Regions from separate parts of the Lamprobacter sp. genome, predicted to be linked through region 2. Evidence: predicted binding sites of a transcription regulator. Region 2 holds the regulator's gene; the other holds the start of a gene.
What was found. Region 2 encodes FNR, which switches genes on or off when oxygen is low (the NO sensors DNR and NnrR bind a similar motif). Its sites were predicted from a motif close to TTGATNTANATCAA; they were not measured.
Positions count from the first base shown of each region.

Region 1 (7,171 bases), on a different contig from region 2:
GCGGATTACCCTGCTCATCGGTTTCGTAGGTCACCGACACAATAGGCGTACTCCCGGCCTCCTGCCAAACGATCTCAGGAAACCGGTTAGCTTCCTCAGTACTCTTCAAATAGAAGAGCGGGACGATCTCGACGATGCCACCCACCGAGAGCACGATCGCGGTCACGATCAGCAGCCCCCAGATGTTGCGCTCCAAGCGCTCCTGGATTCCTTTTGGTGGTGTGTTTTTATCAGCCATTTAACCTTTACTCCTCGGGATTCGGCGGTTGCGATTAGGCTTAGGCGGCAGCTACGGCTGGCGTGCCCCGCGCCTCACGCAGACTCCCCGCAGTCACGGATTTACGCACCGTCATCAGCACGTTAAACAACATGACAATCGCCCCGAACAGGAAGATGCCACCGCCAACCGCACGCATCGCGTAGTAGGGATGCATGGCGGCGACCGATTCGACAAAGGTGTAGGCCAGGGTGCCGTATTCGTCATAGGCACGCCACATCAGGCCTTGCATGATGCCGGATACCCACATGGCGACCACATAGATGACGGTGCCAATGGTGGCCGTCCAAAAGTGCAGGTTAACCAGCTTTTCGGACCACATCTCGGTATGCCACAAGCGCGTCATCAGATGGTAGATCGCACCGATCGAGATACCCGCAACCCAGCCCAAGGCGCCGGAATGAACATGACCGATGGTCCAATCGGTGTAGTGCGAGAGGGCGTTGACGGTCTTCAGTGACATCACCGGCCCTTCGAAGGTCGACATGGCATAGAAGGCCAGCGCGATGATCAGAAAGCGCATCACGTAGTCGGTGCGCAATTTATCCCAAGCGCCCGAGAGGGTCATCATGCCGTTCACCGCGCCACCCCAGGATGGGATGATCATTGCGAGCGACACCGCAGCACCCAGCGAACCGGTCCAGTCTGGTAGCGCGGTATATTGCAGATGGTGCGCGCCGAGCCAGACGTAACCGAACATCAGCGCCCAGAAATGGATGACGGACAACCGATAAGAGTAAATTGGGCGATTCGCCTGCTTCGGCACGAAGTAATACATGATGCCGAGGAAGCCAGCCGTGAGGTAGAAGCCGACCGCGTTATGGCCCCACCACCACTGGATCATCGCGTCCTGCACGCCGGAGAACAGACTGTAAGATTTCATCAGCCCGACCGGGATCGATAGGCTGTTGACGACGTGCAAATAGACGATCATCACCATCATGCCCAGGAAGAACCAGTTCGACACATAGATGTGCGATGACTTCCGGTTGGCGATGGTCATGATGAAGTTGAAGGTGAACGCCAGCCAGACCACGGCGATCAGGATATCGATCGGCCACTCAAGCTCGGCATACTCTTTCGACTGAGTGAAGCCCAGGGGCAGCGTGATCACCGCCAGGACGATGATGAGGTTCCAGCCCCAGAAGGTGAACCAGGCCAGCTTGTTGCTCCAGAGGCTGACGCCGCAGGTGCGCTGGACCGTGTAGAACGCAGTACCCATCAGGGTACAGCCGCCGAAGGCGAAGATCACCGCATTGGTGTGTACGGGCCGAAGCCGACCGAAAGAGATGTAAGGATTATCAAAATTCAGAAACGGCCAAGCGAGCTCGGACGCGATATAGACACCGACGCCGGCCCCTACCACCAGGTAGACGACGGCCATGATCGTAAACCAGCGGACGACCTCAAAGTCGTATTTTCGCTCCGCTGCATAGTCGGCTGTGGCTTCCATAGACCCCCCAAACAGGCTGGGAAAAAGAGAGGTGACTGGGCACTCCAGCCCGATATGTTGATGGTGTGCCGCCCCGTGGCACCTGACCGCGCAATAAGACTGGATCGATTGCGTAATGTCAAGGCAAAGCAGGCCAGCGGACAGGGCCGAGTGTGGCGTTTGACCCCGGTTTAGCTGATCTATGTCAACTCAGCAAGGCCAACGACCGCAATCCATAACCTTTTATTTTTTATGGATATTTAGCGCCAGAAGACCGATCAGCGGTAGGCACAACGGGCGTCCAAAACAGCCCAGCCAATAACTGAGAACGAGCCTTGGTCATGAGGTCATCCTGGGAGCTTGGGAGCACAGCCAACCCCCCGCTCACTTGAAAAACGACTCGAGCGAAAACCCTTCTTTCTCTAGGATATCGCGCAGCCGGCGCAACGCGTCCATCTGGATCTGCCGTACCCGCTCGCGCGTCACACCAAGCTCCTGCGCCACGCGCTCCAGCGTCGAATGCTCATAGCCATGCAAACCGAACCGACGCTCGACCACCTCACGCTGTTTCTCGTTGAGCTTCTCAAGCCAATGATCGAGGTTGGTATGGATATCGACGTCCTGGATGTCATCGCTGGGATCATGGGCCGCCTCATCCTGAAGCAGATCCACCAGCGGCTTGTCGGCGTCTTTGCCGTATGGGGTATCCACGGAAGTCGTTCGCTCGTTTAGGCCGAGCATGCGCTTGACCTCGGCGATCGGTTTGTCGAGCAGCTCTGCCACCTCCTCGGTGGTAGGCTCGTGGTCAAGCTGCTGGGAGAGCAGGCGCGTCGCCTTCAGGTAGACGTTGATCTCCTTCACGACATGGATCGGCAGGCGCACCGTGCGCGTCTGATTCATGATCGCGCGCTCGATGGTCTGGCGAATCCACCAGGTCGCATAAGTCGAGAAGCGAAAGCCGCGCTCCGGGTCGAACTTTTCGACGGCACGGATCAGACCGAGGTTACCTTCTTCGATCAGGTCGAGCAGCGGCAGCCCGCGATTGAGATAGCGGCGCGCAATCTTGACCACCAAGCGCAGATTGCTGACGATCATGCGCTGTCGCGCCGACTCGTCGCCCTGCTGAGCCAATCGCGCGTAGCGCACTTCCTCATCCGCCGAGAGCAGCTTCGACTCGCCAATCTCGTTCAGATATAGGCGCGTTGCATCGAGCTCGGTATCGCTAGCGGCATAACGCTTGTTCGGTGCATCCGATACCTGCGGCAACCCGGCCGCTGGATGATCAGCCTCTGACAGCTCATCCTCATCTGGCGTGTCGGTTTCCGGCAGGTCTGGATCGTCCTCATCAGCGTTCTCGCCGTCGATCAGGATCTCGTCCTCATCGGGAAGCGCGTCCCCGTCCGGATCCTCTTCCGGTGTCACCGCTGACATGAATCCCCCCTGGGTGCGGCCGCTAGGCTCATCGTGACGCTGGTAAGAACAGCAGCGGATCAACGGTTGCGCCGTCGCGACGGATCTCGAAGTGCAACATTGGTCGTCCATCGGCTGCCTGGCCAACCTCGGCGAGCTGTTGCCCGCGCTTAACCGAGGCTCCTTCACTGGCGAGCACAAGGCGGTTGAAGCCATAAGCGCTCAGATACCTTGGACTGTGCTTGACGATAATAAGATTGCCGTAACCGGCGAGTCCACTGCTACCGCTGTAGACCACCTCACCATCGGCGGCGGCAGTCACCGGCGTGCCAGCCGCTGCAGCAATCCGAATCCCCTGCCGGGTGCGATCATTCGATCGATATTCCTGCACCAACCGACCCGAGACAGGCCAAGCCCAAGTCACCCCCGAAGCGCGCGCCGCACTGCCAGGCTTCGCCGACGGACTCGCCAGGACACCGGTGTTGGCGCTCGCCTTGGACGCCGGCTTTGGACTTGGCGGCTTTGGACCAGTCTTTGGGCCTGCATTAGCGCTGCTGCGAGCAGCCACCTTGCGTGTGCCCCCCCCCGCCTTGACGCCACGCGGTGGCTCGATCCGGAGCAACTGACCGGCATAAATCGGATAAGGCGCACCGAGATTATTCCAGGCCGCGAGCTTGCGCATGCTGATGCGCTTATCCTCAGCGATCTCGCTCAGGGTATCGCCGGAGCGGACGCGATAGAAACCCGGTGGCGCCGGTCCATAGACGCGATCCTCAACCGGTGCGAAGCCGCGACCAGCACAACCGTCCAGCATGAGTACGAGCACGAGCAACAGGGCCGCCGAACGTGCCCAGAACCGACCAAAACGTCGCAGAAAGCACAGCGGAGCGACCACAACGCACACCAGAGTCAATGCAACAGTAGCACCAGGCCAAGCCAGTACCCGAGCAGCCCGCCAGCGGCCAAGGTCAGTGTTGTCAGAAGCGCAAACCGCCTGCCTTTCGTTAGCTGCGCCCGACCTATCGGAGCGAGCATCACATCCGGCATCACATCCGGCAAGAGGGCAAAGAACCTAAACTCGGCCAATCGCAATGCTCTCAGATGCCTAGCGGCATCGGGAGGGCACGACCAGACCATCACCGGGTGGAACATGGCCGAGAAGAAACGCATCAGGCAAGCCCCCCGAGTAAAGGCACAAAGGACACAGGCTCCAGCACCTCGTGCTGATACCCGGAACGCTGGCCGCGACGCTTCTTGAGCAAACGCACCAGCACCTGGCCGCGCCCACAATCGATCGGCAGCACCATGCGCCCGCCGGGCGCCAACTGCTCGGCCAGTCGGCGCGGAATGCCGCTGGCAGCGGCCGTCACCAGAATCCCGTCGAACGGAGCATACTCCGCCCAACCTGTACTGCCATCAGCATGGCGCAGCCGCACGTTGCGCAGCTTCAGCGCCCGCAATCGCTGCTCGGCACGGGCCTGCAGCGAGCTGATCCGCTCAATGCTGTAGACCCGCCGCACCAGCGCCGCAAGCACCGCGGTTTGATAGCCAGAGCCAGTCCCCACCTCCAACACCGTCTGCACGGGACCGGCGGCGAGCAACGCCTGGGTCATGCGCGCGACCATGTATGGCTGCGAGATGGTCTGTCCCCAGCCAATCGGCAATGCCGAATCCTCATAAGCGTGGCTTGCCAGCGCCTCTTCGACGAACAGATGGCGCGGCAACTGACGCAGCACCGCGATCACCAGATCGTCCTCAAGACCAGCCGCCAGAAGCCGCTGCACCAGCCGCTCCCGGGTCCGTAGCGAGGTCATGCCGCTACCCGCAGCCGTTGAGTCGCGCGCCCGCGCAAGCTCGCTCACAGCGTCTCCAACCATCGCCCCAACGGCTCAACCGCCTCGTGGCGGGTCAGATCGATCTTCAAGGGGGTCACCGAGACATAGCCCTGGCGAACCGCATAAAAGTCGGTGCCCTCGCCTGCATCCTGCTCCGGCCCAGCCGGACCGACCCAGAACATAGGTCGCCCGCGAGGATCGAGGATGCGCTCGATCGGCTCGGCCTTATGCCGATGACCCAGCCGCGTCGACCGGATGCCGCGCAGCTCCGACAGGGGCAGATCGGGAACATTGATGTTCAAGATGGTGCTCCCTGTCATCGCATGATGACTGAGTCCAGCAATCAGCCGCGTCGCCACCGCAGCAGCGGTGTCCAGGTACTGCGGCTCATGCGAGTCGATGGAAATGGCCAAGGCCGGCAGGCCCAGAAAGCGACCCTCGGTCGCTGCCGCAACGGTGCCGGAGTAGATCACATCGTCACCCAGATTTGGGCCGTGATTGATCCCCGCGACGACCAGGTCAGGCTCCTCCTCGAGCAGACCGGTAATAGCCAGATGCACACAGTCCGTTGGGGTGCCATTGACACGGATGAAGCCGTTCTCGAGCCGCTCGGCGCGAATCGGCACATCGAGCGTGAGCGAGTTGCTGGCGCCACTGCGATCACGGTCTGGCGCCACCACCGTCAGCTCACCGAAGCGCAATAGCGCATTCGCCAGGGCTTGGAGACCGGGTGAGCGATAGCCATCATCGTTACTGAGGAGAATCTTCATAGGCATCGGGCGAACAACCAGCACTTGCGCCAGTTTGCTACATTCTCGAATCGGCACGGCGACAACGCGAGAAAAAAAGTGAAAAACCGTCTTCAGGATGCTGATTATGCGCTCTTTCGCGCCGAAGTCGAAGATGCGATTCCGCTCGACAAGGAGATTGCCGAGCCATTCCGCGAACGGCCCAAGCCGATTCCGCGCCCGCGCGTCGAAGAGGCGCCAGTCGAAGACCCACAGCACCTGCCTGAGTCGGATGTCGAAACCCACGACTATCTGGAATTTATGCGCCCGGGCCTACAGAAGCGGGTCTTCCTCTCATTGCAACGCGGTCAGATTGAGCCGAGCCTCGAGCTCGATCTGCACGGACTCACCCTGCGCTACGCCGGTGCTCTGCTGCAAGACTTTCTGGCCGATTGCGCCGCTCGGCATCTGCGCTGCGCAAAGATCATCCACGGCAAAGGCCGCGGCTCGGCACAACGCCAACCGGTGCTGAAGTGCAAGGTCAACTACTGGCTGCGGTTGCGTCCAGACGTGCTCGCCTTCTGCTCCGCCCCTCGATTTGACGGCGGGACCGGCGCCGTTTATGTGCTGTTGCGCAATCCAGAAAAGGCAAAACGACGGCGCTAGCCGTCGCTGATATCCAGGGTCATGCGGAGCCCAACGGGCAGAACCCAAGGGTCGCGAGCAGGCACCAGGTAAAGTCGTGCGGGCACAAGCCCGCACCCAGCGCAAAGAGATTAGCTCAGGATCTCACCGTCGTAGTCGGCGATGCCAGGGTTACCCTTGACGTTCTTCAGCTTGGGCGTGTTGAGCTTCTCAAGCTTGACCGTCTTCACATCGCGCAGATAGGTCGCGACCGTCTCCCAGATCGGCTCACCCGGCGACTGACTGCCAACGGTAGCCCAACCGGCGACCACATAGGTCTTATCGGCCTCGATCTTGGTACCATCGTCAAGCTGCATCTCGGTGATGCGATTCCCCATGCCAGCCGTCGGATCGCAGACATAGTCAAGCCCTCCGACACGGACCATGTCACCACCCTGCTGCACATAGGGGTCCTTGTTGAACAGATTGTCGCAGACGTCTTCCAGGATGATCTTGATCTCAGCACCGGTCATCTCCCGGCGATAGGTCTCCGGATAGGTGATGCAGGTCTGATCCATCACATGATCCATGGTGATCTTCTGCCCAGGCAGCACGCTAGTGCCCCAGCGGAAGCCGGGCGAGAGGCTGATCTGGGCATCATTCACCTTGCGCAGCGCGTCGCAGATCACCTGGTCGAAGGTGCCATTGAAGTTACCGCGGCGGTAGAGCACCTCTTCGGCCGTCGCCAGCTCCTCGGTCAATGTCTCCAGATGAGGCGCACGCTGCTCCTCGATGTACTTGACCATCTCGGCGTTCGGCTCAAGCAGATTCGAGAACACTGGCAGCAGCCGATAGCGATAGTCGC
Region 1 covers NZ_JAYESN010000030.1:35,921-43,091, forward strand. Annotated here, with positions in the region: gene ccoO (cytochrome-c oxidase, cbb3-type subunit II) at 1-238, opposite strand, end outside; gene ccoN (cytochrome-c oxidase, cbb3-type subunit I) at 279-1,730, opposite strand; gene rpoS (RNA polymerase sigma factor RpoS) at 2,094-3,140, opposite strand; gene VBE63_RS10220 (peptidoglycan DD-metalloendopeptidase family protein) at 3,169-4,014, opposite strand; gene VBE63_RS10225 (protein-L-isoaspartate(D-aspartate) O-methyltransferase) at 4,289-4,933, opposite strand; gene surE (5'/3'-nucleotidase SurE) at 4,978-5,724, opposite strand; gene VBE63_RS10235 (Smr/MutS family protein) at 5,803-6,348, shown strand; gene soxB (thiosulfohydrolase SoxB) at 6,459-7,171, opposite strand, start outside.
Region 1: a site for FNR is predicted at 1,905-1,918, ahead of ccoN (cytochrome-c oxidase, cbb3-type subunit I). Genes of this name have one in related genera too.

Region 2 (7,171 bases):
GCGGCGACCTCAGCTAGCGGCGTCTCTTCGTGCACATCTGTCAGCACCGGAACACCGATGCGCTCGCGAACCCCCTCAAGGATCTTCAGTCCATTCTCGACACCTAAGCCGCGAAAACCGTCGATCGATGAACGATTGGCCTTATCGAAGGAGGACTTGAAGATGAATGCCATCCCCAAGGCCTGGGTCATCTCTTGCAGTCGCCCGGCGGTCTCCTGCGCCAACGTCTCGCTCTCGATCACGCAGGGACCGGCGATCAGGAATAGCGGATGTTCAAGGCCGACCTCGTAGCCGCAGAGTTGCATCAGACCAGCTCCTTCGGCCCTTTAAGTGGCCGCGATGCACTGGCATGGGTGCCGGTCAGCTCGCGGCCCTTGCGCTGTTGATACGCCAAGGCCGCTTCGATGAACCCACGGAACAGCGGATGGCCGTCACGCGGAGTCGAGGTGAACTCAGGATGGAACTGACAGCCGACGAACCAGGGATGATCGGGGATCTCAACGATCTCGACCAGTTTCGAGTCCAACGACCAGCCAGAGAAGCGCAGCCCAGCGTCTTTCAAGACATCACAATAGCGGTTGTTGAACTCATAGCGATGCCGGTGCCGCTCGCGCACCTGGGGGGTGCCGTAGGTTGCGCGCGCCAGGCTTCCCGGCTCCAACCGGCAGTTCTGCCCGCCAAGGCGCATGGTGCCGCCCTTATCGGATTCCGCATTGCGCGTCTCGCGCTTGCCCTGTTCGGTTTGCCACTCGGTAATCAAGGCGATCACGGGATGCGGCGTCTCTTGCTGGAACTCGGTGCTATGGGCGCCCTCCAGCTTGGCCACATTGCGCGCGTACTCAATGACGGCGACCTGCATGCCAAGGCAGATTCCCAGATAGGGGATGCGCTGCTTGCGCGCATAGCTCACCGCGCCGATCTTACCCTCGATGCCACGCTCGCCAAAGCCGCCTGGAACCAACACCGCGTCAAGCCCATCGAGGCAGCCCGGCCCCTTGGTCTCGATCTCCTCCGCGTCGAGATAACGGATATTGACCCGGGTGCTGGTCTGCACGCCGGCATGGATCAGGGCCTCAGAGAGCGACTTATAGGCCTCGGTCAGCCCCATGTACTTGCCGACCATGCCGATGGTGACCCGCTCTTGCGGATGCTCGAGCCCCTTGAGCACCCGCTGCCACTCGGACAGATCGGCCTCCGGAACCTCGAGGCGGAATTGGTTGACCACCAGCGCATCGAGCTCCTGCGCGTGCAACAGCATTGGAATGCGGTAGATATGATCGGCATCGATCGCTGAGATCACCGCCCGCTCCGGAACATTGGTGAAGAGCGCGATCTTACGCCGTTCCTCATCTGGCAGGTCGCGTTCGGCGCGGCAGAGCAGGATGTCCGGCTGGATACCGATCGAGCGCAGCTCCTTGACCGAGTGCTGAGTCGGCTTGGTCTTGATCTCGCCGGCGGCCGGGATGAACGGCACCAGGGTGAGGTGCATGAACAGCGCGTTCTCGACGCCGACCTCGACCCGCATCTGCCTGATCGCCTCCAAAAAGGGCAGCGATTCGATGTCGCCGACAGTGCCACCGATCTCAACGATGGCGACATCGGTCTCGTCGGCACCGAGGCGGATCGACGCCTTGATCTCGTCGGTGATGTGCGGGATCACCTGCACGGTACGACCGAGGTAGTCGCCCCGGCGCTCCTTGCGGATCACGCTCTCGTAGATCTGGCCGGTGGTGAAGTTGTTGTTGCGCCCCATCCGTGTGCGGAGGAAGCGCTCATAGTGTCCGAGATCAAGATCAGTCTCGGCACCATCATCGGTGACATAAACCTCACCATGCTGAAACGGACTCATGGTGCCCGGATCGACATTGATGTAGGGATCGAGCTTGATCATCGTCACCTTGAGACCGCGCGCTTCGAGCAGCGCAGCCAGGGACGCGGACGCAATACCTTTGCCGAGCGACGAGACAACGCCGCCGGTAACGAAAATAAACTTGGGCATGACCTGTGGAGGCAGACGACTTGGGTCTGGATAGGATACCCCTCTCAAGGTAGCAAATTGGCTGCGACCTCACAATTCCGACCGAGAAAGGTCCGATGCCATGGCGTCGATCATGGACTTCACAAGCAGTATCCGCTGCACGTATACTCCGCGGCGTTCGTTCTCTGCGGACCTCCATCGCAGCTCGACGCGGAGCTGACCCACACAGATCGCAGGGGCTGCGGCGGATCGATTTACCACCCTTACGGAGCATCACAATGAACAAGTTTGCAAAGGTCATGGGCATTGCCGCCATTGCCACCAGCGCTGCCTTCTCGATGAGCGCTGCCCAGGCATGGTGGGGCGGCCCCGGCTACGGTGGTCCTGGCTACGGCAACGGTTGGGGCGACGGCATGGGCGACATGTTCAGCGACATGTTGGGTGACGGCTACGGCGACTTCAACATGAGCATGAGCGGTGGTGGCCGGGGTTATGGCCGCGGGCGCGGCTATGGCTATGGTCGCGGCTATGGCGACGGTTACGGCTATGGCTACCCCGGCTATGGCTACGGCTATCCAGGTTACGGCTATGGTGCCCCTTACGGCTACGGCGCCCCTTATGGCATGCCTTACGGCGCGCCGATGGCTCCAGCCGCCCCGGCTGCTCCTGAGGCCAAGTAAGTAACGGCTCATTACCGTTTCTGCCCAAGCCGCGCCTCGGCGCGGCTTTTTCTATTTTCCGCCGGCCGTGCCCAAGGGCTGTCAGCGAGCGCGCAGATGGCCCTGATCGGAAGCGAGCACCGGACTGTAACGCCCTCATCGTCACGCTTGCCGCCCCTCGCGACAGCGTTTGCGTGTGCCCCGCGAAATCCTGACCGTTAATTTCAATACGCAACGCGCGTGTATGCAAATCAGATTGACGCTTGATGCATGTCAACTTGAGTTGCAGAATACGGTTAAACCACACACTGGAAGCTTGCTTTGACTCAGCGAAAAGTTATCTCGTTCGACACGATCCGAGTCGCCTGCAAGAATTGCTCACTATCGCAGCTCTGTCTGCCGATGGGACTCGCGCCGGAAGATGTCGATCGCCTCGACTCCATCATCAAACGCTCTCGCCCACTGCATCGCGGCGACCACCTGTTCCGAGGTGGCGAGCGTTTCCGCTCCCTCTATGTCGTCAAGACGGGCTCGGTGAAGACCTATGCGCCGAGTGAGGAAGGCGGCGAGCAGGTGCTTGGTTTCCATCTTCCCGGTGAGATCATCGGCCTGGATGCGATCGACAAGTCTTGCCATGCCTGCTCTGCCAAGGTGCTCGAGACCTCAGCGATCTGCGAGGTGCCTTTCCAACGCTTCGAGGAGCTCGCGGCCTCGATCCCCTCGCTGCAGCACCAGATGTATCGTCTGTTGAGCAAGGAGATCGGGCAGGACGCCGATATGCTGCTGCTGCTCGGCAAGAAGAATGCCGAGGAGCGACTCGCGGCCTTCCTCACCAGCATGTCGAGCCGACTCAGCAAGCGTGGTTTGTCGCCAACCGACTTCTACCTGAGCATGTCCAGGCATGAGATCGGCAGCTATCTTGGTCTCGCGGTCGAAACCGTCAGCCGGCTCTTCACCCGTTTCCAAGAAGACGGCATGCTCCGTGTCGATCGCAAGCACGTCGAGGTACTCAACCTGAGCGCGCTCGAGATGATGGCCGGTGCACCGCCATCCAGTGCCCATAAACAGCGCTCGAATTGACCGCGGCACCGTCCTGCCAGATTCAAACGCCTTGCCGGGTTCAAGCCCCTCGGCACACCGGAGTCTGTTTGCCGAACCCAGGTAGGTAAGACTCCGGCATGGACGATGGGCCTAGGGTGCTCTGGTCTTGCCCGACAACGACATCCAGACACAGCCGCCGTCGCTCGCAGCGTTGATCGCCTGGAGACGGGCGAGGTGTGCAGAGCGTTCAAGATCTGTCGCACGCAGGATGCGCAGTGGCGGCCTGTCCTTCCGCACCCGTCTCGGTAAGACCCCAGCCTCGGCCTGCCCGCCGTGATGATCAGGGGTGGACTCGCTGCCGAGCGCCAGCGCGACCTGACCGCCGGTCATCGCCAGATAGACGTCGGCAAGGATCTCGGCGTCAAGCAAGGCCCCGTGCAAATCGCGGCGACTGTTATCAATCTCGTAGCGCCGACAGAGCGCATCAAGGCTGTTGCGTTGCCCAGGATGCCGCTGCCGCGCTAATGCGAGGGTGTCGACAACCGTGCATAAATCCTCGATGCGGGGGGCATTTGGACGCCATTGGCTCAGCTCATGATTCAAAAATCCGACATCAAACGCGGCATTGTGGATGATCAGCTCGGCGCCACGCAGATAGTCAATCAACTCTTCGGCGATCTCGGCAAAGCGCGGTTTGTCGGCGAGGAAGGCATTCGAGATCCCATGCACCGCAACTGCTCCGGCATCGATCTCGCGATCCGGTTGAAGATAGCGGTGAAAGTTGGCCTTGGTCAGCTGGCGCTCAACCACCTCGACACAGCCGATCTCGATGACCCGATGCCCTTCGCTGGGCTCAAGCCCGGTGGTTTCCGTATCGACAACAAGCTGTCGCATCACACCCTTCCTAAACTGTTTAGCCTGGGAGATCTGAGCCTGGGGATCAGGCCCGCTTTGGGATGCCCCGGTTGGCGAGTTGGTCGGCACGCTCATTCTCCGCATGTCCACTGTGGCCGCGGACCCAACGCCAGCTCACGCGATGGCCAGCCAGTGCCTGATCGAGACGTTGCCAGAGATCCTGGTTCTTCACCGGACTCCCCTGCTTGGTCATCCAGCCATTGCGCTTCCAACGCGCCATCCAGCGCTCGACCCCATCCTGTACATAGCGCGAATCGACGGTCAGTATCACGCTGCTCTGCCGCTTGAGGGTCTCAAGTGCTTGAATCACTGCCATCAATTCCATCCGGTTATTCGTGGTCTGCGACTCACCTCCGAAGAGCTCCTTCTCGTGTGCGCCATAACGCATCAACGCCCCCCAACCACCGGGCCCCGGATTCCCCTTACAGGCGCCATCGGTGAAGACCTCAACGGCCGTTGGGCGTTCATTCTGCGCCTTTGCGGCAGACAACTGACTAGCGGACATGATGACCTTCACGGGCGGTTGGCTTCACGGCGCCGCTGGGCAGAAATGCTGGGCGTTGTCTCCAGCGCGGTCGCAGCGGAGTGGAAAGGCTCACGCGCTTGACCGCGCGCACCACATAGATGCCACCAAACAGGGGCCACCAGCGTGTACCGGCTTCTTCGAGCCAATTGAGGCGCTGGCTAAAGGCGGACCGCAGAGGTGGCCGAAATAATAACCAGTGTCGCACCTCCAACTGAAAGCCCAGCAGGTCGAGCCAGTCGATGAGGCGGGATGAGGTTAACTGATTGCCACCCCAGGGTGCTTGCCGATGGCGCAGCGCCCCACGCATCAGGCCCCAAGGACTCAATGGATTGAAGCCGATGATCAGGATACGCCCCTCCGGGATCAGAACACGCTCGGCCTCGCGCAGCACGCGTTGCGGCTGCAAGGCGAAATCGAGCGTGTGCGGCAGCAGCAAGGCATCAACACTCACCGGCGCTAATGGAAGCTCAGCCGGTTTCGCGCGCAGGGGCGAGCCTGACCAGTCCGAGCAGGGGGGTTCGCTGAGCACCACATGCGACCGGATACGGCTATGCTCGAAGGCGCCACGGAAGTCGCTCATGCAGCCGACCTGCACCAGAAAATGGCCAAAGGAATTCTCGATCATCCGTTCGATACATTCACGCTCAAGCTGAACGACCTCGCGGCCAATTGGCGTCTTGAACCACTCAGCAAGGTCATCCAGAGCCGCGCTGTCGTCCTGCTGGCGGGACATCATTGAAGGGCTCGACATGGATCGCACCTTGCGCTGGAAAGTGCGCTGGAAAGCCTCCGGGTTTTCCCGTATATTTGAGCCGCGAAGCGCGACAAAACAAGAACGAAGCGCATCTTTTTCTCCAGTCGCTGCTCGGTCTTTTATGCAAAGTGCTGCTCGAACCTCCCTGCTTGCCTGCGTCGCGATCGGCCTTCCGCTCCAGCTCATCGGCTGCGCCAGCCACCAGCCGCCCGAGGATACCATCGCCAGTAGTGGCCAGACCTTTTCGGTCTCAGCTCGAGAGTACGGCTATGTTCGCCCCGCGATCGACGTCCGGGTCATCGGTCGCGACGACGGCAAGACTAGGAGCCGACATCGCTATGTCGATCGCGGAGCGGGCGGCGATCTCTGGGATCGCGTCCGTCATGGCGAACGCCTTGGGATCCACCATCATGAGCGCGTCGAGCGGGCGGTGCGCACACTCAAGCAGAACAGCCATTATCTCACGGATCTGAGCAAGCGGGCGCAGCCCTATCTGCACCTGATCATTGAAGAGCTCGAGCGCCATGGTCTGCCGGCCGAACTAGCCCTGCTGCCCGAGGTCGAGAGCCGCTATAACCCGCACGCAGTCTCGCCTAAAAGCGCGACCGGCATGTGGCAGTTCATGCCCTATACCGGCGTCGAGATGGGCCTCAGACAAAACAGCTGGTACGACGGCCGCAACGATATCTTGGCCTCGACGCGAGGGGCCATCGCCTATCTACAGCAACTGCATCGCGAGCTCGGCGGCGACTGGGCGCTCGCACTGGCCGGTTACAACGCTGGTCCCGCGCGCGTTCGGGCGGCGCAGCGGGCCAATAAAGCAGCCGGCAAGCCGGTTGATTTCTGGTCCCTCGACCTGCCGACCGAGACGGAGAACTACGTGCCCAAGCTACTCGCGATCGCGAAGCTCGTGCGCGAACATGATGCGCTCGGGCTTTCCATGCCAGCAATCGCCAATCGACCGCTGGTCGAGGTGGTCGAGTCCGGGCAACAGATCGATCTCGCTGAGGCCGCGCATGCCTGCGGCGTCACCCTGACCCAGCTAAAACGACTCAACCCTGGACTGAAGCGCGGCAAGACGTTGCCAAACGGCCCACACCTGGTCTTAGTCCCTGCGGGTACCGGTGACAGACTCCGCAGCGCATTGGCGCAGGGCGGTACGCTCAAGGCACCGAACTTGGCGGCGACAAACGAGCCATCGGCAGCGCAGCGCGCCGGTGGCAGCTAACGGCCAGCATTGGGCTTGATCTCAGCAACCGACAGAACACCCAGCCATTCAGACCCTCTCTGCTAGGGGA
Region 2 covers NZ_JAYESN010000026.1:44,322-51,492, forward strand. Annotated here, with positions in the region: gene kdsA (3-deoxy-8-phosphooctulonate synthase) at 1-305, opposite strand, end outside; gene VBE63_RS09250 (CTP synthase) at 305-1,999, opposite strand; gene VBE63_RS09255 (sulfur globule family protein) at 2,257-2,658, shown strand; gene fnr (fumarate/nitrate reduction transcriptional regulator Fnr) at 2,959-3,717, shown strand; gene dnaQ (DNA polymerase III subunit epsilon) at 3,829-4,572, opposite strand; gene rnhA (ribonuclease HI) at 4,619-5,098, opposite strand; gene VBE63_RS09275 (class I SAM-dependent methyltransferase) at 5,088-5,855, opposite strand; gene VBE63_RS09280 (transglycosylase SLT domain-containing protein) at 5,995-7,101, shown strand; gene queE (7-carboxy-7-deazaguanine synthase) at 7,164-7,171, opposite strand, start outside.